DNA from 4 places in the Streptomyces sp. NPDC127129 genome. Region 1 is predicted to be linked to each of the others. Evidence: riboswitches for the same ligand, from Rfam matches in the RefSeq annotation. Region 1 holds a riboswitch; each other region holds the start of a gene.

Region 1 (7,752 bases):
AGAGGTCGAGGACCGGGCAGTCGTAGCGGTCGGCGATGGACCGGACGTGGGCCGTGTACGTGGCGATCTTGCCGCGCAGATGCTTCAGCACGGGGACGTCGCGGGTGTCGAAGCCGGTCGTCACCATCACGGTGCCGACGGCGGACGTCAGGTCGGCGACGGCGCGCTCGAAGCGCTCAGCGACGTCGTCGGGGTCGGTGCCGGGGCGGATGATGTCGTTTCCGCCCGCGCAGAAGGTCACCAGGTCGGGGGCGAGTTCCTTCGCCCTGGGGACCTGCTCCTCCACGATCTGGTCCAGCAGGCGGCCGCGTACGGCCAGGTTGGCGTAACGGAATGCGTCGTGCTCCGGCAGTCGGTCGGCGAGGAGCACCGCGAAGCGGTCCGCCCACCCGACGTACTTCCCGTCGGGCCCGGGGTCTCCCACGCCCTCGGTGAAGCTGTCACCGATCGCCGCGTACGACCCGAATACGTGCGTGTCTCTTGTTCTCGAATCGTCTGCCACGGGACCACATCTTTCCCTTATGGATGTGACCTACGCGACCGTAAGGAGGGGTTGACGCCGGGTGAGATACGCCACCGGTCAAGATTCCACCAAGCCGGAATACGCGCGTGGGGGCCCGGCACTGGTAAGTGCCGGGCCCCCACGGGTGCTGTCGGTGCGTCAGATGCTGACGCCGTGCGAGCGCAGGTAGGCCAGCGGGTCGATGTCCGAGCCGTAGCCGGGTCCGGTGCGGATCTCGAAGTGCAGGTGCGGACCGGTGGAGTTGCCGGTCGAGCCGGAGAGACCGATCTCCTGGCCACCGGTGACGGTCTGGCCGGCGGAGACGTTCAGGGAGGAGAGATGGGCGTACTGCGAGAACGTGCCGTCGGCGTGCTGGATGACGACCTCGTTGCCGTACGAGCCGCTGTTGCCCGCGGAGTAGACGGTGCCCGCGCCGACGGCCTTCACCGAGGTGCCGGAGGAGGCGATGAAGTCGACACCGGTGTGGTAGCCGGAGGACCACATGGCGCCGGAGGCGCGGTACGGGGTGGAGATGCCGCCGCCGACGGGGGCGACCCAGCCGGAGGAGGATGCCTGCGCGGGGGCGGACGCCGGGGCGGCGGTGCCGGCCGGGTCACGCTCGGCGGAGCGGGAGGCGCGCGTGTCGGAGGAGGGCTTCTCCGCCTTCGGAGCGGCCTTGGGGGCCTTCTTCGGAGCGGCCTTGGGCGCCGCCTTGGCGGTCGACTTGGCGCCGAGGGTGAGCTTCATGCCGGGAAGGATCAGCGACGGGTTCTCGCCGACGACCTGGCGGTTGTCCGTGTAGAGCTTCTTCCAGCCGCCCGCGAGGTGGTGCTCGGCGGCGATCTTCGACAGGTAGTCGCCACGGACGACGGAGTACGTCTTCGGCTTGGCGGTCTTCCCGGCGGCCGGGGCCTTGGCGGGGGTCGCGGCGACGGAGGCGACGGCCTGGTGGGACGTCACGGACGGGGCGGCCTTGTCGGCGGCGTGAGCGCCGGTCGCACCGAGCAGGGGCAGGGCGACGACGGCGCCACCCGTACCGGCGGCGACGAATCCACGCGTGAGCGGGTTGGCCTTGGGACGGCGGTGCTTACCCTTTGCGGGCATGGCGAATTCCTCTCCGTCGCCTGCGAGGTGAGCTGTCGGGTTCGGACTGGAGATGTCCGGCCGCTTTTCACGCGGCTTCACCCCGAGCCGTCCGGAACGACCGGAACGGCGTACTACCTGGGTCCCCCGCTCCTGCCGTACGTGGGTGGGTGCGGATTCCGGGCGGTGGCAGGATTCGGCGGGTCCGACCGGATTGAGCGTGACGCTAGACGAGCGGGTCGAGGCGAACAAGCCGCCTCTTTTCGTTCGCAATCATGGGATGCAAATTCACACCGGATTCCGGTCACCCTCCGTGGAGGGCGGGACCTCGATCTCCTTTTCCGCTACGGGGATTGCACAAGACGATCAGGCACGGTCCGTCACCTCTATGACGCTGCTCACGCGCCGAATCCCATCTCCCCTGCAACCAGGGCGCGTTATACCTAAGGGCCCAATTCGGACAGAACACCCATTCCCATACCCCGGGGGTAGGCGGAGGCCCGGTCACCCGGGATGATTGGCCCAGGAATCGATCAGCAGTCGATCCCGATCCGCCAACCTTCAGGAGCACTCGTGACGCAGCAGCTGCCGCAGGTCCCGTCGACCGAACCCGAGCTCACCGGGGTGCGCAACTTCAGGGACGTGGGCGGACTGCCGACCGTGGACGGCGGTTCGGTGCGGTTCGGCCGCCTTTTCCGCAGCGGCCACCTGGCGCACGCCACCGAGCAGGACGCGGCGTTCCTCTCCACCCTCGGGCTGCACACGATCTTCGACTTCCGCAATGTGGCCGACCGCAAGATCGAGGGCCCGGACGTCGAACTGCCCGGCGTGCGGAACGTGAACATACCGCTCAACGACCCGGCTGACGGCAAGGAGTTCTGGAGGCTGGTCAGGACCGGCGAGCTGGAGCAGCTCCGCGGCATCCTCGGCGACGGCAAGGCGGCGGCGCGAATGTCCGATTCGTACCGGAAGATGATTGTCGAGCGGACGGCGGAGCACAGCGGCATCCTGCACGCGATGGCCGAGGACAGCGTCCCGGCGCTGATGCACTGCGCGGCCGGGAAGGACCGCGCCGGCCTCTCCATCGCCATCTCCCTGCTCGCGGTGGGCGTGGAGCACGAGGCCATCGAGGCCGACTACGTGAAGTCGAACGACCCGCACCGCCGCTACAAGGTGCAGCGCAGCTCCACCTCCGCGGACGCCATGTCGCCCGAGGTGATGGAGCTGCTCAGCCCGCTCTTCGACGCACGGGTCGAGTATCTGCGGGCCGCGTTCGAGACGATGACGCAGACCTGGGGGACGGTCGAGGGCTACCTCACGGACGGCCTGAAGCTCGCCCCGGAGACGCGGGCGCGGCTGCGTGAGCGTCTCGTCGTCGAGGTGTGACCCGGCCCCCGGCCGCTACTGGTTCTGGCCTCCGAGCATGAAGAGCAGATAGAGGAAGCCGGCGAAGAGGTGCCCGGCCACCAGATAGGCGAAGAGCCGGAGCACCAGCCCCTTGGGGAACTTGCCGGCCTCGCGCTCCTCACCGGTGACCGGTGCGGACTTCTCGGACATATCGACCCCTTTCCAGGGCTCAGCGCAGATGCGGGGCGCCGTCGCCGAGGCACAGCTCGGCGGCGGGGCTCTGCATGAGCGTGTGGACGAAGAGCAGCTCGGCCCCGCCGCGGCCGACGGCGCCGATGCGGTGCGGGGTGAGCGAGTCGAAGTGGGCGCTGTCCCCCGGATCCAGGACGTGCACGGCGTCGCCGAGGGCGAGACGCACCTGCCCGTCGAGGACGTGGAGCCACTCCTCGCCGGGGTGGACGCGCACGATGTCGGCCTTGGTGGCGTACGGGACGTGCACGCGGAGCGCCTGCAGGGCGCGGCCCGGCCCGCCGGCCTGGCGGTAGGTCCAGCCGTCGGCCTCGACGGGTTCGGACCGGTCCGCCCGGACGATCGGATCACGCTCGGGCGGAACCTCGCCCAGGAGCTCGGAGACCGTCGTACCGTAGATACGGGCGAGGGCGAGGAGCATCGGGAGCGAGGGCTGCCGGTGGCCCGTTTCGAGCCGGGAGAGATGGGCCGGGGAGAGCCCGGCCCGCTGGGCGGCGGCCTCCAGGGTCAGCCCGCGGCGTCTGCGCAGGGCGCGGAGCTGCGGCGCGACGTGCGGTGCGTCCGGCAGGGCGTCGGACGCGTCCGGTGCGGCGGGGTCCGCGGCCTGCTCCCCGTGGAGGTGTGCCATGCCTCCATTCCGCCAGGAACTTTCCTCTGAGGCAAGTTTCTTGCCCCAGAGGCAAAAGCCCATGCCGTCCCGGCGGTCAGCGTTGCGCGACCGCCTGCTTGACCAGCGTCTTTCCGAAGTCCCACATCAGCCCGCCGCCCCCGTGGGCGTCGTCCATCACAGCCGTGAAAGCGGTCACGAAGCGGTCCACGTCCGCCTCGTCGATGATCAGCGGCGGAATGAGCTTGATCACCTCCAGGTGGTCCCCCGACACCTGGGTCAGGATCCGGTGGCGCTGGAGCAGCGGCACGACGACCATCTGCGCGAAGAGACCCTTCCGGGCGGCCTGCAGCATCGTCCACCGGCTGCGCAGGGCCAGCGAGGACGGCCGGCCGAACTCGATCCCGATCATCAGGCCCCGTCCGCGGATCTCGTGCAGCAGCTCGTAGCGGGGCACGAGCTCCTTGAGGCGTGCGGAGAGCAGCTCGCCGATCCGGCGCGCGTGCGCCACCGTCCCCTCGTTCTCCATGACCGAGAGCACGGCGAGCCCGGCGGCCATGGCCTGCGCGTTGGACCCGAAGCTGGCGGAGTGGACGAGGACGCGGTCCATGGACGAGTAGACCTTCTTGAAGATCCAGTCCTTGCCGAGCGTCGCGCCGACCGGCACGTACCCGCCGGAGAGCGCCTTGGCGACGCAGAGCAGGTCCGGTTCGACGCCGTCCTCGTGCTGGTACGCGTAAAAGTCCCCGGTCCTGCCGAGACCGGTCTGCACCTCGTCGGCGATCAGCACGGCCCCGTGCCGGTGCAGCAGCTCCTGCGCGGCACGCAGGAAGCCGGGCGGGGCCTCGTGCACTCCCTTGCCCTGGATGGGTTCGACGACGAACCCGGCGACATCGCCCTTGCGCAGCTCGCGCTCCAGAGCGTCCAGGTCGCCGAGCCCGATCGCGGTGTCGGGCAGCAGGGGGGCGAACCCGTCCCGGAAGCCCTTCTCGCCGTTGACCGAGAGGGAGCCGGTGGTCAGGCCGTGGAAGGCGTGGGAGCAGTAGACGATCCTGGGCCGGCCGGTGGCGTACCGGGCGAACTTCAGCGCGGTCTCCACCGCCTCCGTACCGCTGTTTCCGAAGAAGACCCGGTCGAGGTGCGGGCTGTGGGCGAGCAGCTTCTCGGCGAGCAGCCCGGGCAGCGGCTGGCAGTCGAAGCGGGTGAGGTCCGCGAGCGAGGCGTCCAGGACGTCGTGGAGGGCCTTGCGGACGACGGGGTGGTGCCGCCCCAGGCCCATGACGCCGAAGCCGGCCAGCATGTCGAGGTGGTCGCCGCCGTCGGCGTCCCAGAAGTGGGCGCCCTCGGCCCGTACGTAGACCTTGTCGAAGCCGATGGTGTGCAGCATGCGCGGGAGCTGGTGATTGAGGTACCGGGTGTGCAGCTCGTAGCGCTCCGCGCCGCGTTCGGCGAGCAGTGCCGAGAGGTCGAACTCCTTGCTCATCGCCCCTTCTTCCGGGTCAGTGCGGCGCTGATCCGTCCGGCGATCTCCACCGGGGTCAGGCCGAGGTCGGCGAGCACCTCGCCGCGCTTGGCGTGGCCGAGGAACTGCTCGGGGATCCCGAAGGTCCGCAGCGGGACGTCGACGCCGGCGTCGCGAAGGGCCTGTCCGACCGCGGCGCCGACGCCGCCGGTGCGGATGCCGTCCTCGACGACGGCGACCAGCCGGTGCCGCTCGGCGAGCGGGACGAGGGCCTCGTCGACCGGTTTGACCCAGCGCGGGTCGACGACCGTGCATCGGATGCCGCGTCCGGCGAGCAGATCGGCGGCCTGGAGGCAGACGTCGGCCATGACGCCGACGGAGACGAGGAGCACGTCCGCCTCCGGCCCCGAGGGCTCCAGGAGGATGTCCGTCCCGCCGGTCCGCCGTACGGCCGGGACCGGCTCCCCCACCGTCTCCTTGGGGAAGCGCAGCAGGGTCGGGGCGTCGTCGACGTCGACGGCCTCGCGCAGCTGGGCGCGCAGCTCCTCGGCGTCGCGCGGAGCGGCGATCCGGAGGCCCGGCACGACCTGGAGGACGGAGAGGTCCCACATGCCGTTGTGCGAGGCGCCGTCGGTGCCGGTGACGCCGGCCCGGTCCAGGACGAAGGTGACCCCGCACCTGTGCAGGGCGACGTCCATGAGCAGCTGGTCGAAGGCGCGGTTGAGGAAGGTCGCGTACACCGCCACGACGGGGTGGAGTCCCCCGGCGGCCAGGCCGGCGGCCGAGACGACGGCGTGCTGCTCGGCGATGCCGACGTCCCAGACCCGGTCGGGGAACCGCTCGGCGAACGCCGTCAGGCCGACGGGGTGGAGCATGGCCGCGGTGATCGCGACGACGTCCGGGCGCTCCGCCCCGATCTCGGCGATGGCCTCGCCGAAGACGGAGGTCCAGGAGGGTCCGGCCGAGGGGGCGAGCGGTGCGCAGGTGAGCGGGTCCATGGCGCCGACGGCGTGGAACCGGTCCGCCTCGTCCTCCAGGGCGGGCCGGTAGCCACGGCCCTTCTCGGTGAGGCAGTGCACGAGGACGGGCCCGTTGAAGCGCTGGGCGTGGCGCAGCGCGGACTCGACGGCGGCGATGTCGTGGCCGTCGACGGGACCGACGTACTTGAGGCCCAGATCCTCGAAGAGCCCCTGCGGAGCGAACGTGTCCTTGAACCCCTTCTTGGCGCCGTGCAGCGACTCGTAGAGCGGCTGCCCGATCACGGGGGTGTGCTGGAGGACGTCCTTGCCCCAGGCGAGGACGCGCTCGTATCCGTCGGTGGTGCGCAGTGCGGCCAGGTGCTGGGCGAGGCCGCCGATGGTCGGGGCGTAGGAGCGCTCGTTGTCGTTGACGACGATGATCAGGGGCCGGTCCCGGGCGGCGGCGATGTTGTTGAGCGCCTCCCAGGCCATGCCGCCGGTCAGGGCTCCGTCGCCGATGACCGCGACGACGTGGTCGAGGCGGCCGGAGACCTCGTTGGCCTTGGCCAGTCCGTCGGCCCAGCCGAGGACGGTCGAGGCGTGCGAGTTCTCGATGACGTCGTGCTCCGACTCCTCGCGCGAGGGATAGCCGGAGAGTCCGCCCTTGCTGCGCAGCTTGGAGAAGTCCTGGCGGCCGGTGAGCAGCTTGTGGACGTAGCTCTGGTGCCCGGTGTCCCAGAGGATGCGGTCGTCGGGCGAGTCGAAGACCCGGTGCAGCGCGACGGTCAGCTCCACCACCCCGAGGTTCGGCCCCAGATGGCCGCCCGTCCTGGCGACGGCGTGGATCAGGAACTGCCGGATCTCCGCGGCCAGTTCGTCGAGCTGCGCGCCGCTCAGCGGCCGGAGGTCGCGCGGCCCCCGGATGTTCTCCAGAATCGTCATGCTCGGCCCCCTTTCGTCGTTCGGCCGTGCGGGAGGGCCGCGCCCGGTGGTGTCGCGGGCCCTCCCGTACCCGTCACGTCATCCGCGGTTCCCGGAGACGGTCTCGCGGGCCGCCCTCAGGGACTCCTTCAGCGAGCCCATGGTGGCGAGGACGGCGGTCGGCTCGTAGCCGCAGTGGGCCATGCAGTTGGCGCAGCGCGGGTCCTTGCCCCGGCCGTACTTGTCCCAGTCCGTCTCCTCGATCAGCTCCCGGTAGGTGGGGACGTAGCCGTCGCTCATCAGGTAGCAGGGACGCTGCCAGCCGAAGAGCGAGTAGTTCGGGATCGCCCACGCCGTGCAGGGGAAGTCGGCCTTGCCCTCGAGGAAGTCCAGGAAGAGCGGGGAGTGGTTGAGCCGCCACCGGCCCCGGTTGCCACCGGCGAAGGCCTTCTTGAAGAGCTCCCGGGTCTGCTCGACACCGAGGAAGTGCTCCTGGTCCGGGGCCTTCTCGTAGGCGTAGGCGGGCGAGATCATCATCTCGTCGACCTGGAGGTCGTCGTTGAGGTAGTTGAGGACCTCGATGATCGTCTGCGGGGTGTCGGTGTTGAAGAACGTCGAGTTG
Region 2 (7,504 bases), on a different contig from region 1:
TCTTCACGACCTTGCCCTCGGGGACCTGCTGGAAGGCGATCCGTACGAACCCGGGAGGCTCGACGTACGACCAGTCGGGGCCCCGGTCGACCGGATCCCCGCCGAGGAGCGCGGCCCAGAACCGCACCAGACGCGCCGGATCGGCGCAGTCGAAAACGATCTCCGAAACGTGTGCGCGCATGGATCCAGCCTACGGAGGTCAGAGCGCGTCGGCGCCCCAGGACCCACCGAGCGCCGGGGCCAGCCACGTGCCCGCACGCGCCCGGAACTCCGCCGGGTCCAGCGCGCCCGCACCCTCCGGCACGGCTCCGAGGAGCGGCGCCCCGGCCATCTCCGGCAGCTCGGCCACGTTGCAGCGCGAGGCCAGGTCCGGTTCGGCCGGCCAACTGCCGATCACCACGCCCAGCTGCTCGATGCCGCGTGCCGCGAGCGCCTCGGCGGTCAGCTGGGTCGTGTTGAGCGTGCCGAGCCCCGCCGGTGTCACGACCAGTACCGGTGCGCCGAGGAGACGGGCCGCGTCGGCCAGCGTGCCGCCCTCCTCGTCGAAGCGGACGAGCAGCCCGCCCGCGCCCTCGACGAGCACCAGATCGTGCTCGGCGGCCAGCTTCGCAGCCGCCTCGGCGACCTCCCGGGGCCCGACCGGTGCCATCCCGGCCCGCCGGGCCGCCGTGGCGGGCGCCAACGGCTCGGGGAAGCGGGCCAGTTCCTCGGAGACCGCCGCGCCGGAAAGCCGTACGACCTCGTCCGCGTCCCCCCGCTCACCGGGCTCCAGTCCGGTCTGTGCCGGCTTGAGCACGGCGACCGACCGCCCCTGCGCGACGGCCACGGCGGCCACCGCTGCGGTCACGATCGTCTTGCCGATCTCCGTCCCCGTACCGCTGACGACGATGACGGTCATGGTGTGTCGATTCCTCTCCTGGGCCCCGCGCCCGCACGGCCGCGGGGGATCTGGTGCGCCGGCCCTCACCCGGGCTTCCGAAGGCCCGGGCACGGGCCGGCCGCCCGGAGCGCCGGGCCCGCGCCGCCCCGCGAAGGACGGCCCGGGCCGGCTTCCGGCTCTCTTCGGTGCCGCTCCGGCCGTCAGCCCGCCGCCGCGGCCGCGCACGCCGCGGCGCAGATACGGGCGAGGTCGTCGTCGCCCGTGACGAACGGCGGCATCGTGTAGATCAGGTCGCGGAAGGGGCGCAGCCAGACGCCCGCGCGGACCGCCGCCTCCGTCGCCGCGGCCATGTCGACGTCGTGGTCCAGCTGGACGACGCCGATCGCGCCCAGCACCCGTACCTCCCGCACACCGGGCAGCGCGGCCGCCTCGGCGAGGCCCTCGCGCAGACCCGTCTCGATCCGCTTGACCTCCTGCGCCCAGTCCTGGGACAGCAGCAGGTCGATGGAGGCGCAGGCCACCGCGGAGGCCAGCGGATTGCCCATGAACGTCGGGCCGTGCGCGAGCACCGGAACCTCGCCGCGCGAGATCCCCTCGGCGATCCGTGTCGTGCACAGCGTCGCCGCCATCGACAGATACCCGCCGGTCAGCGCCTTGCCCACACACATCACGTCGGGCGAGATCCCCGCGTGGCCGGCGCCGAACAGCGTGCCCGTGCGGCCGAACCCGGTCGCGATCTCGTCGAAGATCAGGAGCACCCCGTGCTCGTCGCACGCCTCGCGGAGCACACGCAGGTACTCGGGCGAGTGGAACCGCATCCCGCCCGCGTTCTGCACCACCGGCTCCACGATCACCGCGGCGACCTCGTCCGCGTGCAGCGCGATCTGCTCGCGCAGCATGTCGGCGTACGACTCCTCGTACGCGGTCGGCGGCGCGTCCACGAAGACCTGGCGCTGGAGCACGCCCGACCACAGCTGGTGCATCCCGCCCTCGGGGTCGCACAGCGACATCGGCTGCCAGGTGTCCCCGTGGTACCCGCCGCGCCAGGTCATCAGGAGCTGCTTGCCGGGCTTGCCCACCGAGCGCCAGTACTGCAGGCACATCTTCGCCGCGACCTCGACGGAGACCGAGCCGGAGTCGCTGAGGAAGACGTGCTGGAGCGGCTCGGGCGTGATCTCCACCAGCCGCGTGGCGAGCCGGACGGCCGGCTCGTGGGTGAGCCCGCCGAACATGACGTGGCTCATCCTGTCCAGCTGACCGTGCGCCGCCTCGTTGAGCACCGGGTGGTTGTAGCCGTGGATGGCGGACCACCACGAGGACATGCCGTCGATCAACTCGTCCTGTCCGTGGACGGGTTCGGCGAGCTGGAGCCGTACCCCGGACGCGGAGGCGACGACCATCGGGTCCGTACGGCCCGGCATGGGGCCGTACGGATGCCAGACGTGCGCCCGGTCGAGGGCGAGCAGTTCCTCGTTACGCATTCGGCGCGAACTCCGTCCCGGCGCCGCGACGGCGTACCGCCACCAGGTCCGTACGGGCCCCCGGCGCACCCTCGGCGGCGGGCTCCGCCTCCGTGGACTCCTCCGGTACGGCCGCCGGCGCGTGGCCGCCGCACGGACCGCAGCCGCCGCCCGCCTCGGCGTGCGAGCCACAGCCCGCCGGCGCCGACCCGGACCCCGACGGGCCGCAGCCGCCCGACGCGTGCGAGCCGCACCCGCCGGCCGTACCCGCGGCGGCCGCCGCACCCGCCTCCGCGAGCGCGTCCGCACGGTGCTTCGGCAGCGTCGTGGTGCCCGCGCCCTCCACCTCGAAGCCGGCGTCCGCGATCATGTCGAGGTCCGCCTTGCCGGCCTGGCCCTCGCTGGTCAGGTAGTCGCCGAGGAAGATCGAGTTCGCGATGTTCAGCGCGAGCGGCTGCATCGAGCGCAGGTGCACCTCGCGCCCGCCCGCGATCCGGACCTCCACGTCGGGGCAGACGAACCGCACCATCGCGAGGATCCGCAGACAGCGCTGCGGGGTGAGGTTCCACTCCTTCGCGAGCGGCGTGCCCTCGAACGGGATCAGGAAGTTCACCGGCACCGAGTCCGAGTCCAGCTCGCGCAGCGCGTAGACGACGTCGACCAGGTCCTCGTCGCTCTCGCCCATGCCCGCGATCAGACCGGAGCAGGCCGACAGACCGGCGGCGTGCGCCTTCTGCACGGTGTCCACCCGGTCCTGGTACGTGTGGGTGGTGGTGATCTCCCCGTACGTCTCCTCGGACGTGTTCAGATTGTGGTTGTACGCGTCGGCGCCCGCCGCGCGCAGCCGCTCCGCCTGGCCGTCGGAGAGCAGGCCGAGGCACGCGCAGACCTCTACGCCCTCGTTCTGCTCCTTGATCGCCTCGATCGTCTTGCCGACGCGGTCCACGTCCCGGTCCGTCGGCCCCCGGCCGCTCGCCACCAGGCAGACCCGCTTGGCCCCGCCCGCGACACCGGCGGCGGCCGCCTGGGACGCCTCGTCCGGCTTCAGCCAGCCGTACTTCAGGATCCCGGCCGTCGAGCCGAGCCGCTGCGAACAGTACGAGCAGTCCTCGGGACACAGCCCCGACTTCAGATTGACCAGATAGTTCAGCTTCACGCGCCGCCCGAACCACTGACGACGCACCTTGCCGGCGGCGGCCACCACATCGAGGAGTTCGTCGTCGGAGGTCGCCAGTACGGCGAGCGCTTCTTCACGGCTCGGCAGCTCGCGCCGCAGCCCCTTGTCCACCAGCGTGTTCAGCAGGTCCATAAAGGGTGATCCTCGCCTACGGCACACCTCGCGGCCAAGGAGGATCTGAACAAACGAGCCCGATTGAGGTGTGTGCATGGCCACACCCTGTCCCTGGCCGCGGGCGGTTAGGGTCTGTGCGCTGCCTACAAAAGGATCTGCCCCATGCACCGGGACGAGGACACCCGCCGGACCCCGTTCGACTGGACCGACGCGGAGGCGCGCCGCCGTGCGGAGGCGGGTCTCGTCCGCACGCTCCGGCCGCGGGCCGCCGAGTCGGATCTGCTCGACCTGGCGAGCAACGACTACCTCGGACTGACCCACCGCCCGGAGGTCACGGAGGCGGCCGCCGAGGCCGCCCGCCGGTGGGGCGCCGGCTCCACCGGCTCCCGTCTCGTCACCGGCACCACCCGGCTGCACACCCGCCTGGAGCGCGAACTCGCCGACTTCTGCGGTTTCGAGGCGGCTCTCGTCTTCTCCTCCGGCTACACCGCCAATCTCGCCGCGCTCACCGCGCTCAGCGGCCGGGACGCGCTGATCGTCTCCGACGCGGGCAACCACGCCTCGATCGTCGACGGCTGCAGGCTCTCGCGCGCCGAGACGGCGGTGGTCCCGCACGCCGACCCCGAGGCCGTACGCAAGACCCTCCAGGCCCACCCGGAGCGCCGGACCCTCGTGGTCTCCGACTCCGTCTTCTCCGTGGACGGCGACCAGGCCCCGCTGGCCGAGCTGGCGGAGGCCTGCCGCGCCCACGGCGCCGGGCTCGTCGTGGACGACGCCCACGGTCTGGGCGTGCTCGGCGACGGCGGGCGGGGCGGACTGCACGCCGCCGGTCTCTCCGGCGACCCGGACGTCGTCGCCACCGTCACCCTCTCCAAGTCGCTCGGCAGCCAGGGCGGAGCCGTCCTCGGCCCCGCCCGCGTGATCGAGCACCTGGTCAACGCGGCCCGTACGTTCATCTTCGACACCGGCCTCGCCCCGGCCGCCGCGGGCGCCGCCCTGGCGAGCCTTCGGCTGATCCAGGGCGATCCCGGCCTCGCCGAGCGCGCCAGGACCGTCGCCACCACGCTGCACGGGATGGTCACGGCGGCCGGTCTGACCGCCGTGCGCCCGGAGGCGGCCGTCGTCTCGGTCCGTGCCCCCTCGCCCGAGGCGGCGCTGCGGTGGGCCGCCGACTGCCGCGATCAGGGGCTCGTCGTCGGCTGCTTCCGTCCGCCGTCCGTGCCGGACGGTGTCTCGCGGCTGCGGCTCACGGCCCGCGCGGACCTGACGGACGCGCAGATCGAGCAGGCCGTCGCCACGATCGTGCGGACAGCACCTCCGATCGCCTGACCGCAGCCCAAATACGGTCTCTCGTAGCAGAGTTCACCGCTTCGAGCGACAAATATGCACATATCTTGGTGGATCGCCATACGGGACGGCACCATCGGTGGCACTCTGACGCGTAGCGCAATCCGGGCCGGGCCCGGTGGGAAAGGGACAGCGTCGCCATGGCAGACCACCAGGAAGCAACCGTCACTCTGCCGAGCGATCCCGCCTCGGTGTCCGCCGCCCGAAGATATGTCGCCGACGTCCTGACCGGCTGGGGGCTCGCGGAGGCCGGGGGCACCGCCGACACCGTCCGGCTCATCGTCTCCGAACTGGCCACCAACGCGGTCCAGCACACCTTCGGGCAGTCGCCCACGTTCACCGTCGACGTCCGCCTGGAGCGCGAGGAGCAGCTCCACATCGGGGTCACCGACAGCCACCCCCGCTGGCCCAAGCGGCTTCCGGCGGCGGTGCAGCAGGACAACGGCCGGGGGATGGTCATCATCCGCTTCCTGGCGGCCGAGGCCGGCGGGCGGCTCTCCGTCACGCCGACCAGCGAGGGCGGCAAGACGGTCTGGATCAACCTTCCCTGGACCGCCTCGCCGGACCGGATGCTCGCGCCCCAGCCGGCCGGTTCCTGAGGACGAGCGGGTGCGGCGGCGCCACCGCACCCACTGGTCGTGTCAGCTCAGCTCACTCGCCGCACGGCACGCCCCGCTCCGGCGCGGTGTCGTCAGCGGATCCGGCACGGCGTAGGCGCACCCGGCGCGGCGTCAGCGCACCCGGCCGTAATACACCTTGGACGACCAGATCTTGTCGAGCTTCACCCAGGAGCCGGTCTTGGGCGAGTGCCAGATCTTGCCGCTACCCGCGTAGATCCCCACGTGGTAGACCCTTCCACCCGAATGGAAGAACACCAGGTCCCCCTTCTGGCGGCTGGAGGCCTTGATGTGCCGGGTCTTGTTGTACTGCTGCTGCGCGGTACGGGGCAGCGACTTGCCCGCCTTCTTGTACGAGTAGAGCGTGAGCCCCGAGCAGTCGAACCGGGTCGGTCCGGCCGCTCCGTACCTGTAGGGCGATCCCTTCTTGGAGGCGGCGACGTTCAGCGCCTTGCCGGCGTGCGACGTCGCCGCCTGGGCCTCCGGTGCGGCGCCCGGCGCCAGCATCGTGCCGCCGAGGGCGGCGAGGGTGAGAGCCGAGACGGCTCCGGCCCGGGACAGCATGGACGGGACATGAATCTGCGCACTCATGCGCAACCCTTCGTCAGCCGCCTGTGAAGGATGACCTGTCGGGTTCGGGCTGGCGAAGTTGCCCGGCCGCGGCTGCGGCTTCACCCCGAGGAACGGCCCCACTGGCCGGCCGTCCCGTACTGCTCGGGTCCTCCACTCCTGCCGATCCACTCCTGTCGACCAGACATCCGGGACAGCGGCAGGACTCGGCGTCCGCCCGGACCGCCCCGCCGCGGTGGCGGGGGCTTGTCGTCGTGAGGGATCTTGACCCACAACCAGGGCGAAATCCGAGTCGAAACGGCGTTATGTGAGGCTCCTCACGACTGATCCATTCGGGTGGACAGGCAGGTTTCGTGATCTTCGGAGGTTTTGCCGACGAGTCCCGGACCAGGGCTGGAACGTCCGATTCGGCCAGATGCGTACACCTGTTGTGCAACTCACCCCGCACATATGTCGATTCGTCGACTACGCCGAACGGGGGAGCGATTCTGCGGCTCCGCTGCTCCGAGTGGACCTCGACACGACACGCCTGAATGTCAACTCGTCGGAGCCTCCGGCACTGTGACCCGCTGCGCCCGGCGCTCCCCGTCCAACACCCGCAGCGCGCGGGCCAATGTCTCCGCGTGGACCTCCGCCTCCCCGCGGATATGCATCACCGTCAACGCGTCCCGGAGGGCGCTCGCCTTCCCCACCAGGGCCTGTGCCGCCCTCAGCGCCCCATAGGTATGCGCTCCCCTGGATGGATTGATCCGGCCCAGCAGGTCGACGACTTCGAGATACGCGTCGATGAACTCGCCCTCGGCGCGCGTCAGGGCGGGCAGCGGCGGCAGTTCGGGGACCATGACCGGCTCACCGCGTCCCGGCGCCGCCCGACGCCCCCCGGTTCTGGACCACGTGGTCCACCAGGCCGTACGCGGTGGCGGCCGGTGCGTCCAGGACGGTGACGCGGTCGATGTCGGCGTCGATCCGCTCGCGGCTCTGCCCGGTGTGGGCGACCAGGATGCCGGCCAGCATCGCGCGCAGCCGGACCAATTCCGCCGCCTGGATGGCGAGATCGCTCGGCTGCCCCTGCAACGGCTCGTCCGTCGCGGGCTGCTGGAGCACGACCCGGGCCCCGGGCAGCGCGAGCCGCTTGCCGGGGGCGCCGGCCGCGAGCAGTACGGCGGCGGTCGAGACGGCCTGCCCGAGGCAGGTGGTCTCCACGTCGCAGGTGACGATCTGCATCGTGTCGTAGATCGCCGACATGGCGCTGATCGAACCGCCGGGCGAGTTGATGTAGAGCGAGATGTCCCGGTCCGGGTCGGCGTACTCCAGGTGCAGAAGCTGCGCGATGACGTCG
Region 3 (7,752 bases), on a different contig from region 1:
GGTCCGTCTCCTTCTCGTCCGTGCACGGCGCGACGCAGGGGCCCTTGGCCCACCACTCGGGCAGCATCGCGATCGCCTCGTCGCCCAGCGGGTTCACGCCCGGTCCCGCGGCCAGCGAGTGGCCGACGAGGACGTGCAGGCACTTGACGCGGTCGGGCATGCCGCCGGCGCTCGGGAAGCCCTCCAGGACCTCGATGGCGTCACGGCGGGCGATGTAGTCCTCGTGCGCGGCCCGGTAGGCGGCTGCCAGCTCCGGGTCGGTGGAGAGCCGGGCCTGCATCTCCTTCATGACCCCGTTGGCCTCCAGGGTGCCGATCGCGGAGGCCGCGCGGGGGCAGGTCAGGTAGTACGTCGTGGGGAACGGGGTGCCGTCCGGGAGCCGCGGCGCGGTCTCGACGACGTCCGGGTTGCCGCAGGGGCAGCGGTGCGCGATGGCGCGCAGACCCCGGGGCGGGCGGCCGAGCTGCTGTTCAAAGGCGGCGACGTCCGCCTCGGTCGGCTCGGTGCGTGCGGTCTGCGGAGGGGGCGTTTCCATCGTTGCGTCTTGTCTTCTCGTCGGAGTGTCGTCGGTGGTGGAGGTCGGTCGTGGGGCCGGGGCCGCCGGGCGGCGCGCGCTAGCGGCGCGTGTCCGCGCGGTCGACGCCGTCCCAGAGATCGGAGTACCAGGGCTGCTCGGCGGCACCCTGCTCGGCGCGCCGGGCCCGCTCGGCCTCGGGGTCGTTCACGGTGAAGCCGGTCTCGCCCGGCATCACGTAGTGGAGGTGCTCCCGGGCGAGCCGGCGGACGTACGCGGGGTCCTGGAGGCGGGCCTTCTCGTCCCGCAGCCTCTCGACCCGCGCGGCGGCGTCGTCGGCCTGGCGCTCCTGCTCGGCGATCTCGCCGCGCTGGGAGACGTACTGGCGCATGGGGTACGCGAGCGCGACGACCAGCGAGCAGACCACCAGGGCGAGGAAGGCCGCCCGTCCGGTGAGCCGGGAGCGGCGCGCCTGACGGCGGGTCTGGGAGCGGTAGACACGGGCGGCGGTCTGCTCGCCGAGCAGCCTGATCCTGGTCGCGGTCGAGAACCGGTCCCGGTCCTTCGCGGCCATCTCCAGTCGCCTCCCCTGTGTCGTCCCGTAACGCGTGCGTCCCCGCACACGGTACGGGACCGGGTGCGGGGACGTACGGAACCGAGGGTTCTCGGCGATCAGCCCTTGAAGCGCGGGAAGGCGCTGCGGCCGGCGTAGACGGCCGCGTCGTCGAGGATCTCCTCGATGCGCAGGAGCTGGTTGTACTTGGCGACGCGCTCGGAGCGGGCCGGGGCGCCGGTCTTGATCTGGCCGCAGTTGGTGGCGACGGCGAGGTCGGCGATGGTGACGTCCTCGGTCTCGCCGGAGCGGTGGGACATCATGCACTTGAAGCCGTTGCGCTGGGCCAGCTCGACGGCGTCCAGGGTCTCGGTCAGCGAACCGATCTGGTTGACCTTGACGAGCAGCGCGTTGGCGGCGCCGTCCTCGATGCCGCGGGCCAGGCGCTCCGGGTTGGTGACGAAGAGGTCGTCGCCGACGATCTGGACCTTGGTGCCCAGCTTGTCGGTGAGGACCTTCCAGCCGGCCCAGTCGTCCTCGAACAGCGGGTCCTCGATGGAGACGAGCGGGTACGCGGAGACGAGCTCCTCGTAGTACTCGGTCATCTCGGCGGCCGAGCGGGACTTGCCCTCGAACTCGTACGAGCCGTCCTTGTAGAACTCGGACGCGGCGACGTCGAGCGCCAGCGCGATGTCCTTGCCCGGGACGTAGCCGGCCTGCTTGATGGCCTCCAGGATGAGGTCGAGCGCCTCGCGGTTGGAGTCCAGGTTCGGGGCGAAGCCGCCCTCGTCGCCGAGGCCGGTGGACAGGCCCTTGGTCTTCAGGACGGACTTGAGGGTGTGGTAGACCTCGGTGCCCCAGCGCAGGGCCTCGGAGAAGGACTCCGCGCCGATCGGCGCGATCATGAACTCCTGGATGTCCACGTTGGAGTCGGCGTGCGAGCCGCCGTTCAGGATGTTCATCATCGGAACGGGCAGCAGGTGCGCGTTCGGGCCGCCGAGGTAGCGGAAGAGCGGGAGGTCGGAGGCCTCGGACGCGGCGTGCGCGACGGCGAGGGAGACGCCGAGGATGGCGTTGGCGCCGAGGGAGGCCTTGTTGTCCGTGGCGTCCAGGTCGAACATGGCCTGGTCGATGAGGCGCTGCTCGGTGGCGTCGTAGCCGACGAGCTCCGGGCCGATCTGCTCGATCACGGCGAGGACGGCCTTCTCGACGCCCTTGCCCTGGTAGCGGTTCTTGTCTCCGTCACGGAGCTCAATGGCCTCGAACGCACCGGTGGAGGCACCGGACGGAACGGCAGCACGGCCGGTGCTGCCGTCGTCGAGGCCGACCTCGACCTCGACCGTGGGGTTGCCTCGGGAGTCCAGGATTTCCCGGGCTACGACGACGTCGATGGACGGCACGAGCATCTCCTTCTGGGATGTGACGCTAGATGTGACGCTTGCGGTGCAGGGTCGCTTTGGCCTTGCGACAAGAGCCTAACCGGCTCCGGGGCTCCCGCCCGCCGGGCGCCCGCCCCGTGGGACGAAAAAGGACCCAAGGGCACGCATCCACGGCCAAAGCGCCCCAGAACTACTCGGCGGTAACTCCGCGGGGCCCCGCCCCCGGGCCCGGGAACGCGGAACCCCGGCCCGGAGCGCACGGGGGAAGAGCGCTCCGGACCGGGGTGGTCACCGCGGGAGGGTCGTCGGACCCGTGTGAGCCGCCGGACTCACGCGGGCCGCGGGCCTCACTTCAGGTGAAGCTGCTGGCCCGGGTAGATCAGGTCGGCGTCCTCGACGACGTCCTTGTTGAGCTCGAAGAGCTTCGCCCAGCCGCCCTTGACGTCGTGGGCGGCGGCGATGGTGCTCAGGGTGTCGCCGGCGGCGACCTTGTACTCGCCGTCGCCCTTCTTGACCTTCTTGCCGGTCGGGGTGGTGACGGTCTTCTTGGACTCGGCCTTCTTCGGCGCGGTCCGGGTCTCGCTGCGGGTCGTCGGCTGCTCGGCCTGACGCTCCTGCTTCGGGGCGGCCGGCTCGGCCGGCGCGCTCTCGGCGGCACCACCGGTGTAGGCGGCACCGGAGAGGCCGACGCCGCAGCTCGGCCAGGCACCCTTGCCCTGTCCGGCGAGGACCTTCTCGGCGATGGTGATCTGCTGCGACTTCGAGGCCTGGTCGGCGGTGGCGGCGTAGGCGGTGCCACCGTAGGCGGCCCAGGTGGAGGCGGAGAACTGCAGGCCGCCGTAGTAGCCGTTGCCGGTGTTGATGGACCAGTTGCCACCGGACTCGCACTGGGCGACCTTGTCCCACTCGGAGGCCGTGGCGGCCGAGGCCGAACCGGCGGTCATCAGCGGGGCGGCGACGGCGACACCGGCGATACCGGCGAGAGCGACGGCGCGGGTGGCCTTGGAGGCACGACGGTGTTTGCCCTTGGCGGAAAACAGCATGGAACTTCTCCTCACCGACGCCTGCGAGGTGAGCTGTCGGGTTCGGGCCATGTGAGTTGCCCGGCCGCGCGACCTTGCGCGCGGCTTCACCCCAAGCCGGTCCTCCGGCCGTCTGTCTCAACGGCCGGGGGCGGCACTTACCTTGGGTCCCCCGCTCCTGCCTACGGCGCTTGACGCGACGACTGTTCCCATCGGCCGACGGCAGGATTCGGCGTTTCGGTCGACGGGGCCCGCGGTGGCGAGCGGTCCTGACCGTAGACACAGACCCGGGGGAAGTTCAAAGAGGCCCAGGTCGGACATTTCACCCCTACTCGCCAGGGGACGAAGGGTGTTTACGCAGGTGAGAGGTGACGGAAGCCGAGTTTATGGACGGGACGCGCCAGTTGAGACAAAGAGACCCATGTCTCACTGGCGCAGAACCGGACATACGGCCCTGAACTACCCCTGGTTCGCAGCCGAACCGAGGCCGAGGTCGAGGCTCTGGCCAGGGAGGATCAGGTCCGGATCGGCACCGACCGTCGAACGGTTGGCGTCGTAGAGGGCGCCCCAGCCGCCCGGGAGTTCGTTCTGCTGGGCGATCTCGGAGAGACTGTCGCCCGACTTGACGGTGTATTCACCGATCGCCCCGGATATGTCCTGAGCAGCGGTGTTGTCCAAACTGCCGGAAGAGCCCTTATTGCCCTTCTCGCCCTTGTTGCCCTTCTCGCCCTTGTTGCCCTGCTCCGGCACGCCCGCCTCGGCGTCCGCGTCGGATGTCGGGGTGTCAGTCGGCGCGGCGTGGCGACCCTTTTCGCCACTCTCGCCCGGATTGACCGATTCCTCCGGAGCCGCGTCACCGCGGTGCTTCCCCGTGCCCGGGGTCTCCGACGTGCTCGGCGCGGTGGGCGTGGTGGACGTCTCGGGTGTGGCGGACGGCTCACCCGCCCCGTCACCGCTTCCGTTCCCCTTCCCGTTGCCCCTGCCCGGCGTGGCGGTCTCGGAGGCGTCGGCGTCGGGCGACGTCGTCTCGGAACCGGTCGGCAGGCCCGCGGTCCGGTTCGACTCGGGGAGGGGGCCCGTGGGCTCCACCGGCTTCACCGCCGGGCCCGGGTCGACGTCCGGCTTGGCGCCGTCCTTCGTCAGGCCGGCGATCGGGGCGCAGGTCGCCCACTGCGTGTCGCCCGCGGCGAACGCCTTCTCCGCCACCGCGATCTGCTGGGCGCGGCTGGCGAGGTCCGCACTGGTCGCGTAGTCGAGACCGCCGTGACGCTCCCAGCTCTCCTGGGTGAACTGCAGACCTCCGTAGAGCCCGTTGCCGAAGTGGGCGCTCCACAGGCCGCCCGACTCGCACTCGGCCACCCGGTCCCAGGTGGCGGCGTCGGCGGCGGACGCCGAGCCCGCACCGAGGAGGGGAAGCGCCAGGGCCGATCCCGTCACGCCTGCGGCGACAACGATGGCGGGGGCCTGGCGGGGTCTGCGGTGTCGTCCGTTCCCGGAGCGCATGGGGAGGGCCTTTCGCGTGACTGCTGAGGTGACGGTGAACGTAGCGGCATTCGAACGTCAGTAACAAGTCGATGCAGCGGAGATCACGCGAAAGTCACAATATTGACGGTCTGTCAGTCACCCAAAGGGGAGAACTCCACCGGAAGTGTGCGCAATCCGCGCATGATGAGCCCTCCGCGCCACCGCAGGTCGGCCGGATCCACGGCAAGTCGCAGGTCCGGAAGGCGAGTCAGCAGCGTCGCGAGCGCGATCTGCCCTTCGAGCCGGGCGAGCGGCGCGCCGATGCAGTAGTGGATGCCGTGCCCGTAGCCGAGGTGCTGGTTGTCACGACGGGAGAGGTCGAGCGTGTCCGGCTCGTCGAAGCGCGCCGGGTCGCGGTCGGCGGCGGCGAGCACGACGAGGACCGGGTCGCCCGCCGGGATCCGCTGTCCGCCGATCGTCAGCGGCTCCATGGCGTACCGCCAGGTCGCCAGCTCCACCGGCCCGTCGTAGCGCAGCAGCTCCTCGACGCCGGTCTCCAGGAGTCCCCGCTCCCCCGCCGCGAGCGAGGCCTGGAGACGCTCGCGCTGTCCTGGGTTGCGCAGCAGGGCGTAGACCCCGTTGCCCACCAGGTTGACCGTCGTCTCGAAGCCGGCGAAGAGCAGGATGAAGGCCATCGCGGCGGCCTCGTTCTCGGTGAGGTGCTCGCCGTGGTCGGAGGCCTTGATGAGCCCGGAGATCAGGTCGTCGCCGGGGTCGAGCCGCTTGCGGTGGATCAGCTCCGCCAGATACCCGCGCATCTTCTTGACCGAGCGTGCCACCCCGCCGCGCGGCCCTCCGCCGTGCCGGATCATCATCCCTGCCCAGTCCCGGAAGTCGTCCTGGTCCTCGGGCGGCACGCCGAGCAGGTCGCAGATCGCGTAGATGGGCAGCGGGAAGGCGAACTCGTGGATGAGGTCGGCCTCGCCCTTCGCCGCGAAGGCGTCGATCAGCCGGTCCGTGAGCTCCTGGACCCGGGGGGCGAACTCGGCGACCCGGCGCGGGGTGAACGCCTTGGAGACCAGCCGGCGCAGCCGGGTGTGGTCGGGTGGGTCGATGTTGAGCAGATGTGTCATCAGCTCGGCCTTGCGCTCCCCCGGGATCCCCGTCTTCCCCTTGGCGTGCGCGGGCTCGTCGTGGTGCGCGGGGTTCTTCGACAGCCGCTGGTCGGCGAGGGCCTGCCGGGCGTCGGCGTACCGGGTCACCAGCCAGGCCTCGACCCCGCTGGGGAGCTTCGCCCGGTGCACGGGCGCGTGCTCGCGCAGCCAGGCGTAGGCGGGGTACGGATCGGTCGCGAACTCCCAGGTGAAGAGCTCGGGAGCGGGGGTCCGGGCCGGGGGCTCGGCGGGCTGGTCGGCGGGGGTCGTGCTCACCCTGAGACGGTACAAGGTCACCGCCGCACCGGCCTCCGGGCCCGCGACCGTCCCGAATGTGATCGTCCTGTGAAGACGCGTGGCCTAGATTCTTCCGCGTGGACGCCCAGTTACTCAGAAGCCTGTTCGCCGTCGTCGAGAGACGGGCCGAACACGCCGTCACCTTCTTCTACTCCCATCTGTTCTGGCACAACCCGGGCGTCCGTGAGCTCTTCCCCGAGGACATGCGGGCCCAGCGCGACCGTCTCTTCGCCGCGCTCACCCATGTCGTGACCCACCTGGAGGACCCGGCGCTGCCCGCGTACCTCGCCCATCTGGGGCGTGACCACCGCAAGTTCATGGCCACGCCCGCGCTCTACGCCGCCGTCGGGTCGAGCCTCGGCGCCGCGCTCGCGCACGCCGCCGGAGCCGCCTGGACCATCGAGGCCGAGAAGGCGTGGACCGAGGCGTACGGGTACGTCGCCGAGCTCATGATGCGGGGCGCCGGCGAGGCCGAGGCGGACGGGCAGCCGGCCTGGTGGGACGCCGTCGTCGTCCGCCACGAGCGGCTCGGCGAGGACCTGGCGGTCCTGACCCTCAAACCGCGCAGGCCCTTCGCCCATCTGCCCGGGCAGTACGCCGGCGTCAGCTCGCTGCGGGTCCCCCGGGTGTGGCGGACGTACTCCCTGGCCAACGCCGTTCGCGCGGACGGGACGGTGGACCTGCACGTCAGCCGGATCCCGGGCGGTGCGCTGAGCACGGCGCTCGTCGACGGGACGCGGGAGGGCGAGTCGCTGCGCATGAGCGCGCCCGGCGGCGCGCTGACCGCGCGGACCGCGCCGGGCGCCCCGCGCAGCTACATCGCCGCCGGGACCGGCTGGGCGCCCGTCAAGGCACTCCTCGAAGAGCTGGCGGAGAGCCCGGAGGGCGTCGATGCCCGGCTCTTCCTCGTCGCGCGCGCGAAGCAGTACCTGTACGGGAGGGTGGACGCCGAGCGCCTGCGGGAACGGATACCCGGGCTCCGCGTCACGTACATCACCTCCGCGCCCCGCCACCCCCGCGACCAGGCGACCGAGCGCCTGCTCCACGCGCTGTACACCTGTGGCAACTGGCGGGCCCACGAGGTGTATCTGGCGGGTCCGCCCGGCTTCCTCGCCGAGTGTCTCCCGGTCCTGGACCACCTGGGCGCCGCCCGTGTCCACCACGACCGGCTGCCGGCGCCGGCCGGCCTGCGCGGCCGTCCGTCCGGCCCGGCGGAGTGGTTCATCGACCCGCCGGAAGTCCCCTGGCACGATCCGGCGGCCCGGGCTCCGCACCGCCCCTGATCAGGACCCCGTCGGGTCCGGCGCGGTCCCGGTGTCCTGCTTCGCCGCGTTCTCCGCCGCGAGGATCGAGTCGCGGTAGACGCGGG
Region 4 (7,752 bases), on a different contig from region 1:
GGGCCCGGTCGCGAGCGGTGACGTCGACGGAGGAGGCGACGAGGCCGAGAGGGCGGCCGAGGTCGTCCTCGAGCCGGAAGACGGAGACGGAGAAGACGTGCTCGCGTGCGGGATCCACGAGGGGGTAGCCCGCGACCCGCTGTTCGAAGAGGGGCACACCCGAGGCCAAGACCTCACGGAGGGCGTCCTCCATCCCTCCCGAGCCGAAGCGGGAGTAGACCTCGGAGAACGGCCGGCCGACGATGTCCCGCTCGGAGGTCCCGCGCATCCCGGCGGCCGCCGAGTTGATCCGGAGGACGCGCATGTCGGCGTCGAGCACGTGCAGGCCGACCGGGGACTGGGTGAAGACGGCGTCGAGGACCCCGGACCGGATCCCCCCGGGGAGCGGACCGGCGGGCCACAGACCCCAGCGGCCGGGAGGGTCCCCCTCCCCCACGGGGCCGACCGTCACCCCCTCGGTCAGGTCCTTGACGTCGACGAGCGCGAGCAGTTCGGTCACGGAGCGGCCGAGGATGGCGGCCCGCTCGACGCCCAGGAGGCGTTCGGCCGCCCGGGTCCAGACGACGACCAGACCGGACTCGTCGAAGACGGCGACGGCTTCCCGATCGGGCACACCACGCAGCCCGGAGGCTTCCCGTCCCTCGGGGCCCGCGGTCACCTCGTGGGGTTGCTGCCCGGCTCGTTCCTCACGCTCTGCCATCGCGCCTCGCACTCGGCGTCGACTGACGTCGGCCGGCGGGCATGCGCCGGCGGACATCCGCGGTCGTCGAGGCAGCCTAACCCTCGGCGCGGACCGGGGCATCCCGGCCGCGGCGGGCCCACGACAGCCAGCACATTCGACCGAAACGTCCGATAATAGGCCTCATGGCCCGTAAGGAATCAGCGCCTCATCCGCCCCCGACCGTGACCGTCAAGGGCCGGGACATGCGGCTGCGCACGATCGGTTTCCTGGTACTCGCGGCGCTCGCCATCTGGTTCATCGCCGCGAACACCGGCTCGGTCACGATCCGCCTGTGGATCCCGGAGGTCACACTGCCGCTCTGGAGCGTCCTCACGGTCACGCTGCTCGTGGGGATCGTCCTCGGCCTGTTCATCGCCCGTCGGCGCGCCCGGCGCTGACCGGCACCCGCATGGGCGGCAGGGGCCCGAGGCTGGAGCCCGGCGAGGCGCTCACGGCGAACGGCGTGGGCTGTTTCGCATGGGATCCGGCCAGCGGGCGCCTGGCCCTGGACGCGGTCGCCCGGACGGTGTTCGATCTGCTCCCGGAAGAGCTCACCGGCCGCGCCGACGATCTGCGCCCGCGGATCCACCCGGCGGACTGGGCGCTGCTCTCCGGCCTCTCGGCGGATCTCCTGGCCGGCCGGCGCGACACGTACAGCGCCTTCTTCCGCGTGCTTCCCCGGGACGGGCGCAGCCGCTGGACGCACGCCCGGGGCAGCGTCGTCCGGGAGCCCCGGGGCGGCGGGATCCGGGTCGTGGGGGTGGTCGGGGACGCCACGCCGGACCTGGCGCACTCCGCGTTGCGGCTGCCGGGCGAGGAGGCTCAGGATCCGCTGCGCGCTCTGGGCGAGGGCGCGCTCGCGCTCGCCCGGGCCATGAGCGTGCGCGAGGTCTCCGCGGTCCTCGGCGACGAGGTGGGTCTGCGCCCGCTCGGCGCGAAGGCGATGTCGCTCGGGGTGCTGGAGCAGGGGCGCCTTCAGATGGTCCGCACCGTCCTCGCCCCGGACGCGGCCGGGTTCCCGCGGAAGTCGCGGCTCGCGGACTCCTGGCCGTTGAACGACGCCGTACGCACGAGCAGTCCGCTCTTCTTCACCTCGGTCCACGCCTTCCTCGACCGCTATCCACGGCTGGCCCGCCATCGGCACGGTTTCGAGGCGACGGCCGGCGCGTTCCTGCCGCTGGTCGACGACGGGGATCCGCTCGGCGCCCTGGGCATCTTCTACGACGACCGGTCCGTCTTCACCCTCGCGGACCACACCCTGATGAAGGCCTGGGCGAAGGCGGTCGCCCGGGCGGTGCACCGCGTGCTGGCGCTCGACCGGTCGCGGGAGATCGCTTCGGGTCTGCAGAACTCCATGCTGCCCCGCCGGATCCCGGTGACGCCCGGGGGCCGGATCGCGGTGCGCTACCGGACCGCGCGCCAGGGGGTACGGGTCGGTGGCGACTGGTACGACGCGGTGGTGCTGCCCGACGGGGGCCTGGGGCTCGCGATCGGTGACGTGCAGGGGCACGACATCGAGGCCGCGGCGCTCATGGGCCAGGTGCGCGTCGCGATGACCGCGTACGCGGCGGAGGGCCACGGGTGCGACAGCGTCCTGGGGAAGGCGTCGGCGTTCCTCGCCGACCTGGACGCCGACCGCTTCGCGACCTGCGCCTATCTCCGGGTCGCGCTCGCCACGGGCGAGGTGCGCGCGGCGAACGCGGGCCATCCGCCGCCGCTGCTCCGCCACGCGGACGGCACCGTCGAATGCCTGCGCCTCGCGGGCGGCCCGCCGCTGGGACTCCCCTCGGCCTGGGGGCTCGCCGCGTATCCGTACACGACGGCTCATCTGGCGCCGGGCGAGACACTGCTGCTCTACTCCGACGGGCTGGTCGAGAAGCCGGGTGAGGACTTCGACGTCGGGCTCTCGCGGCTGGCCGCCGCCTTCTCCGCCGGACCGCCCGACCTGGAGGAGCTGGCCGACCACCTCCTCGGCTCCCTCGCGGGCGGACCGCTCGCGGAGGACGACGCGGCGCTGCTGATGCTGCGCCGGGACGGCACCGACATCCTCACCTAGACGGCCCGCCCCAGACCCGCGCCCCACCTCTTTGGTTCGATTCGGGACCAATCAAATCCGCACGAACCGCTGACCTTCTGAAGTTCACCAAAGAATTACTGCGCGGATGTATACCTTTAGGTTCACCTCCCTCATCCTGTCCACCGTGTGCCAAGCGGGCACGCGGTGACACGAGAGGCGGGGCATGACTCCCATCAGCCGCAGGGGATTCGTCGGGATCGGGGCAGGGCTCGTGGCGGGTGCGACGCTGCCCGCGGGAACGGCGTCGGCCGCCGCCACCGGCGCGACCGGCACCATCACCGACGTCAAGCACGTCGTGATCCTCATGCAGGAGAACCGCAGCTTCGACCACTACTTCGGCAGGCTCCGCGGCGTCCGCGGCTTCGCCGACCGGGCGGCGGGAAACATCCCGGGCGGCTGGGGCATGTTCAACCAGCCCAACTGGGGCGGCCGGCAGTACCCCTGGAAGCTGAGCGCCACCCCGCCGGCGGGCGGCGTCGACGGGGAGACCCTGGCGCAGTGCAACGGAGACCTGCCGCACAGCTGGACCTCGCAGCACGCGGCGTGGAACAAGGGCCGGATGGACAACTGGGTCATGGGTGTCGGCAACACCCGCACCCTCGGCTACCTCGACCGCGGCGACATCCCGTTCCACTACGCCCTCGCCGACAACTACACCGTCTGCGACGCGTACTTCTGCTCGGCGCTCAGCGCCACGGGACCGAACCGCACCTTCCTCTGGAGCGGCAGGATCGACCCCTCCAGCAAGGACGGCGGCGAGGAGTCCGGGCTCACCTGGGAGACGTACGCCGAGGCGCTCCAGCGGGCCGGGGTGAGCTGGAAGGTCTACCAGAACGCCCAGGACAACTACGGCGACAACGGCCTCGCGTACTTCAAGAAGTTCACCGACGCGCGGCCGGGTGACCCGTTGTACGACCGCGGCATGGACTCCGTGCCGAAGGTCACCGGGTCCACCCCGGACGACATCGCCGCCGCGATCCGCGCCGACGCGGTCGCCGGGACGCTCCCGCAGGTCTCCTGGGTGGTGGCGAGCGAGGCGTTCTCCGAGCACCCCTACGCCCCTCCGGGCGACGGCGCGCACTTCGTCGACCTGGTCCACCGCGCGCTGGCCGCGAACCCCGAGGTCTTCGACTCGACCGTGCTGTTCCTCAACTACGACGAGAACGACGGGTTCTTCGACCACGTGCCGCCGCCGGTCGCCCCGCCCGGCACCCCGGGCGAATACATCGACGGCGTGCCGATCGGCCTGGGTTTCCGCGTCCCGATGCTCGTCATGTCGCCCTGGACGCGCGGCGGCTGGGTCAGCTCCGAGGTCTTCGACCACACCTCGGTCCTGCGCTTCATGGAGACCTGGACGGCCGCCCTCGGCACCCCGGCGACCTGCCCGAACATCAGCGCCTGGCGCCGGAAGGTCACGGGCGACCTGACGGGCGTGTTCGACTTCGCGCGCCCGGTGTACGGAGTCCCCACGGGCCTCCCCTCCACCGCCAAGGTCATCGGGCAGTCCACCTGCGGCCCGCTGCCGAACCCGGTGCCGCAGGACAACGCCCTGCCGGCACAGGAGGCCGGCACCCGTCCGGCGCGCGCCGTGCCGTACCAGGTCAACGGGAACCTCGACCGGTTCGAGTTCGGCGCTGCGGGCAAGATCCTCGCCTGGTTCTCGATGACGAACCAGGGCGCGGAGGCGAAGCGGGCCGCCCACTTCACGATCCACCCGCACCAGCACCGGGACACCGCGGCCTGGCAGTACACCGTGGACCCGGGCGCGACCGCCACGGACTACTTCAACATCGGGCTCGGGTCCGGGTCGGGCAAGTACGACATCTCGATGATGGGCCCGAACCGCTTCCTGCGGCGCTTCATCGGGGACGCGTCGAAGGCCGGCAAGGCGATCGAGGTGGCGGCGCGGTACGCGACCGAGCCGGGCACCGGGAAGACGGCGCTCTACCTCAGGATGACCAACGCCTCCGCCGGTCCGGTCACCTTCACGATCCGCTCGAACGCCTACCGCACGGACGGGCCGTGGACGTACACGGTCCCGGCGAACTCCTCGCGTGAGGACTTCTTCAACGCGGTGGCGTACAGCAACGGCTGGTACGACTTCACGATCACGGCAGACGTCGACGGCACCTGGTCGCGCCGGTACACCGGCCACATCGAGACCGGCGCCCCCAGCGTCACGGGCTGACGCGCACCACCACTTCCGACCAAAAGGGACACAAGGGCAATTTCATGCCCTTGTGTCCCTTTTCTCGGCTGGATCGAAATTGCCCGTATGACCGTTTTGGGGGCCCGGGTGACATGAATCACGCGAGCGGGAGGCAACCTCCGCGGAACGAGCCCCTCCCCTTACGCCGCACGGCAGTTCGGCGCGGCCGTGATCACCGGGAACGCATTTCTGAATTTCCTGTTCATTTCGCATCCATGCCCCACCTTGTTCCCTCCGACATTCCTCGCCTACGGTCACCTCGACCCGGACGGATCGCCGAATCCTGCCACCGTCCGAAAAGACCAGCCATTCACCCGTCGGCAGGAGCGGGGGACCCAGTTTTTTCGCCGGCCCGGATTTCCGGAGCGGCTTGGGGTGAAGCCGCACGTGTGCGGCCGGGCAGCTCCAGCCCGAACCCGACAGCTCACCCCGCAGGCGCCGGAGAGGAATCCTGCATGTCCGCTCACGGTAAGCACCGGCGCCCCAAGCGACGTCCCCTCAGCCGCGGTATCGCCCTGGCGAGCACGGGTGGAGCCGCACTGGCTCTCCCCCTCGTCGCCACGGCCACCGCGCACGCGGCGCCGAACGCCGCGCCCACGGTCGCACCCATCGAGAAGACCGTCTTCAACAGCCCGGCGAAGATCGCGGAATCCGTTCCCACCGCCGGGAATTCCGCCAAGATCTATACCGTCGTCCGTGGTGACTCCCTTTCCGTGATCGCGCACGAACAGGGTGTGCGGGGCGGCTGGAAGGCCCTGTACAAGGCGAATCGCAAGGCCGTCGGTGACAACCCGTCACTTATTCGTCCGGGACTGGAACTCACGCTGAGCGGAAAGCCCGCTGCCGCGACGAAGCAGCAGAAGGCTCCGGCCCGTACGACGAGCACGGACCGCGCCGACCGCTCGCAGCAGCGCAGCGCCGCTCCCGGCGCCGCCGCGACCAAGACCGTGGCCAAGGCCGCCCCGGCCAAGGCAGCCCCGGCCGCTGCCAAGAGCTACACCAACGACCTCGACGGCTGGATCCGCGAGTCGCTCGACGTCCTGCAGAAGTACGGAATCCCCGGTTCGTACGAGGGGATCCACCGCAACATCATGCGCGAGTCCTCCGGCAACCCGCAGGCCATCAACCTCTGGGACTCCAACGCCGTCAAGGGCACCCCGTCCAAGGGTCTCCTGCAGGTGATCGAGCCGACCTTCCTGGCCTACCACGTCCCCGGTACGTCCATGGACCTGTTCGACCCGGTCGCCAACATCACCGCGGCCTGCAACTACGCCGCGGACCGCTACGGCTCCATCGACAACGTCAACGGACCGTACTGACGGACGCCCTAGAAGTGGTCGGCGAACCAGCCCGAGGCGAGTCCGCCGACCTCTTCCAGCGTGCCGGGCTCCTCGAAGAGGTGCCCGGCCCCGGCGACGACGACGAGCCGGTTCTCGCAGGTGAGCCGCGCCTGCGCCGCCTCGTTCAGCTCCTGTACGAGCGGGTCGCGGCCCCCCACGATCAGCAGCGTCGGCGCGCGCACCTGCGCGAGGCGCGACCCGGCGAGGTCAGGGCGTCCGCCGCGTGAGACGACGGCGGCCACGTCGGAGAGCGGGTCGGCCGCAGCCCAGAGCGCGGCCGCGGCGCCGGTGCTGGCGCCGAAGTAGCCGATCCGCAGGCCGTCGAGGCCCGGACGGCCCACCAGCCAGTGCGCGGCCCGGGCCAGCCGGCCGGCCAGCAGCTCCGTGTCGAAGACATTGCCGCGGTCGTCGGCCTCCTCCTCGGTGAGCAGGTCGAACAGGAGCGTGCCGAGACCGGCGCGGTTCAGGCTCTCCGCGACGGCCCGGTTGCGGGGGCTGTGCCGGCTGCTGCCGCTGCCGTGGGCGAAGAGCACGACCCCCGGGGCGCCGTCGGGCACCACCAGATGGCCCGCGAGCCGCACCTCCCCGGCCGGGATGCGCACCTCCGGGTCCCGGGCGTCCGCCCCGCGCCCGGCGTGATGGCGCTCCAGACAGGCGACGACATCCTCGTCCGGGGTCTGCGAGAAGTCGTCGTAGAACTGGCCGATCGCGTAGAAGAACGCCGGTTCGTGGACGGCGACGGTCTCGTCCGCCTCCCGGCCGATCCGCTCGGGCCAGTCGCTCGGCGCGACCGGCACCGCGAGGACGATCCGCGCGGCCCCCTGCGCGCGGACGACCCGGCAGGCGGCGACCGCCGTGGCGCCCGTCGCCAGTCCGTCGTCGACGACCACGGCCGTCCGGCCGTCGAGCCGGGCCGGCGGGCGGTCCCCCCGGTAGCGCCGGGCCCGCTGGGCGAGCACGGCGCGCTCGCGTGACTCGACGGCCGCCAGCTCGCCGCCGGAGACACGGGTGTCCGCCAGGACATGGTCGTTGAGGACCCGGACGCCGCCCTCGCCGATGGCGCCCATGGCCAGCTCCGGCTGGAACGGCACCCCCAGTTTGCGTACGAGACAGACGTCCAGGGGCGCGCCTAGCGCGTCGGCGACCTGTTCGGCGACCGGCACCCCACCGCGCGGAAGCCCCAGGACCACGACGTCATGGCCCTTGAGATGCTCCAGGCGTCCGGCGAGCTGCCGTCCTGCGTCGGTGCGATCGGTGAAGTACATGTCCCGCTCGTCTCCCTGGTCGAGCCTGTGCGCGGGCGGGCGGGTGCGTGCCGCCGCCCGTCAGGCGGGGCGTGCGACGAGGGTTCCGTCCTCGTCGAGGTCGACCCGCGTTCCGTGGGGCCGGCTGGTCCGGCCCAGTA

Evidence for each region. A riboswitch is a leader RNA that binds a small molecule or an ion and turns the genes downstream of it on or off. The one in region 1 is predicted to bind cyclic di-AMP.
Region 2: it holds a riboswitch for cyclic di-AMP, as region 1 does, so the genes downstream of both, ACFVGW_RS20445 (C40 family peptidase) here and ACFVGW_RS01475 (peptidoglycan DD-metalloendopeptidase family protein) in region 1, are expected to answer to the same signal.
Region 3: it holds a riboswitch for cyclic di-AMP, as region 1 does, so the genes downstream of both, ACFVGW_RS19640 (transglycosylase family protein) here and ACFVGW_RS01475 (peptidoglycan DD-metalloendopeptidase family protein) in region 1, are expected to answer to the same signal.
Region 4: it holds a riboswitch for cyclic di-AMP, as region 1 does, so the genes downstream of both, ACFVGW_RS34395 (transglycosylase SLT domain-containing protein) here and ACFVGW_RS01475 (peptidoglycan DD-metalloendopeptidase family protein) in region 1, are expected to answer to the same signal.

What each region holds. Positions count from the first base shown of each region.
Region 1 is NZ_JBHXTV010000001.1:349,167-356,918, forward strand. It holds gene ACFVGW_RS01470 (SGNH/GDSL hydrolase family protein) at 1-502, opposite strand, end outside; gene ACFVGW_RS01475 (peptidoglycan DD-metalloendopeptidase family protein) at 662-1,606, opposite strand; cyclic di-AMP (ydaO/yuaA leader) riboswitch at 1,611-1,797, opposite strand; gene ACFVGW_RS01480 (tyrosine-protein phosphatase) at 2,159-2,971, shown strand; gene ACFVGW_RS01485 (DUF6126 family protein) at 2,987-3,142, opposite strand; gene ACFVGW_RS01490 (helix-turn-helix domain-containing protein) at 3,162-3,809, opposite strand; gene ACFVGW_RS01495 (aspartate aminotransferase family protein) at 3,886-5,271, opposite strand; gene dxs (1-deoxy-D-xylulose-5-phosphate synthase) at 5,268-7,151, opposite strand; gene hpnH (adenosyl-hopene transferase HpnH) at 7,230-7,752, opposite strand, start outside.
Region 2 is NZ_JBHXTV010000010.1:100,024-107,527, forward strand. It holds gene ACFVGW_RS20415 (VOC family protein) at 1-181, opposite strand, end outside; gene bioD (dethiobiotin synthase) at 200-898, opposite strand; gene ACFVGW_RS20425 (adenosylmethionine--8-amino-7-oxononanoate transaminase) at 1,081-2,361, opposite strand; gene bioB (biotin synthase BioB) at 2,354-3,649, opposite strand; gene ACFVGW_RS20435 (8-amino-7-oxononanoate synthase) at 3,794-4,960, shown strand; gene ACFVGW_RS20440 (ATP-binding protein) at 5,119-5,577, shown strand; gene ACFVGW_RS20445 (C40 family peptidase) at 5,710-6,186, opposite strand; cyclic di-AMP (ydaO/yuaA leader) riboswitch at 6,190-6,387, opposite strand; gene ACFVGW_RS20450 (hypothetical protein) at 6,702-7,007, opposite strand; gene ACFVGW_RS20455 (ClpP family protease) at 7,015-7,504, opposite strand, start outside.
Region 3 is NZ_JBHXTV010000009.1:284,940-292,691, reverse strand. It holds gene ACFVGW_RS19655 (DUF501 domain-containing protein) at 1-535, opposite strand, end outside; gene ACFVGW_RS19650 (septum formation initiator family protein) at 615-1,088, opposite strand; gene eno (phosphopyruvate hydratase) at 1,187-2,473, opposite strand; gene ACFVGW_RS19640 (transglycosylase family protein) at 2,794-3,489, opposite strand; cyclic di-AMP (ydaO/yuaA leader) riboswitch at 3,493-3,668, opposite strand; gene ACFVGW_RS19635 (transglycosylase family protein) at 3,928-4,905, opposite strand; gene ACFVGW_RS19630 (cytochrome P450) at 5,085-6,362, opposite strand; gene ACFVGW_RS19625 (globin domain-containing protein) at 6,461-7,666, shown strand; gene ACFVGW_RS19620 (nucleoside triphosphate pyrophosphohydrolase) at 7,667-7,752, opposite strand, start outside.
Region 4 is NZ_JBHXTV010000025.1:51,497-59,248, forward strand. It holds gene ACFVGW_RS34375 (PAS domain-containing protein) at 1-700, opposite strand, end outside; gene ACFVGW_RS34380 (LapA family protein) at 865-1,119, shown strand; gene ACFVGW_RS34385 (SpoIIE family protein phosphatase) at 1,131-2,777, shown strand; gene ACFVGW_RS34390 (phosphocholine-specific phospholipase C) at 2,962-4,986, shown strand; cyclic di-AMP (ydaO/yuaA leader) riboswitch at 5,272-5,458, shown strand; gene ACFVGW_RS34395 (transglycosylase SLT domain-containing protein) at 5,463-6,326, shown strand; gene ACFVGW_RS34400 (phosphoribosyltransferase family protein) at 6,335-7,612, opposite strand; gene ACFVGW_RS34405 (CapA family protein) at 7,673-7,752, opposite strand, start outside.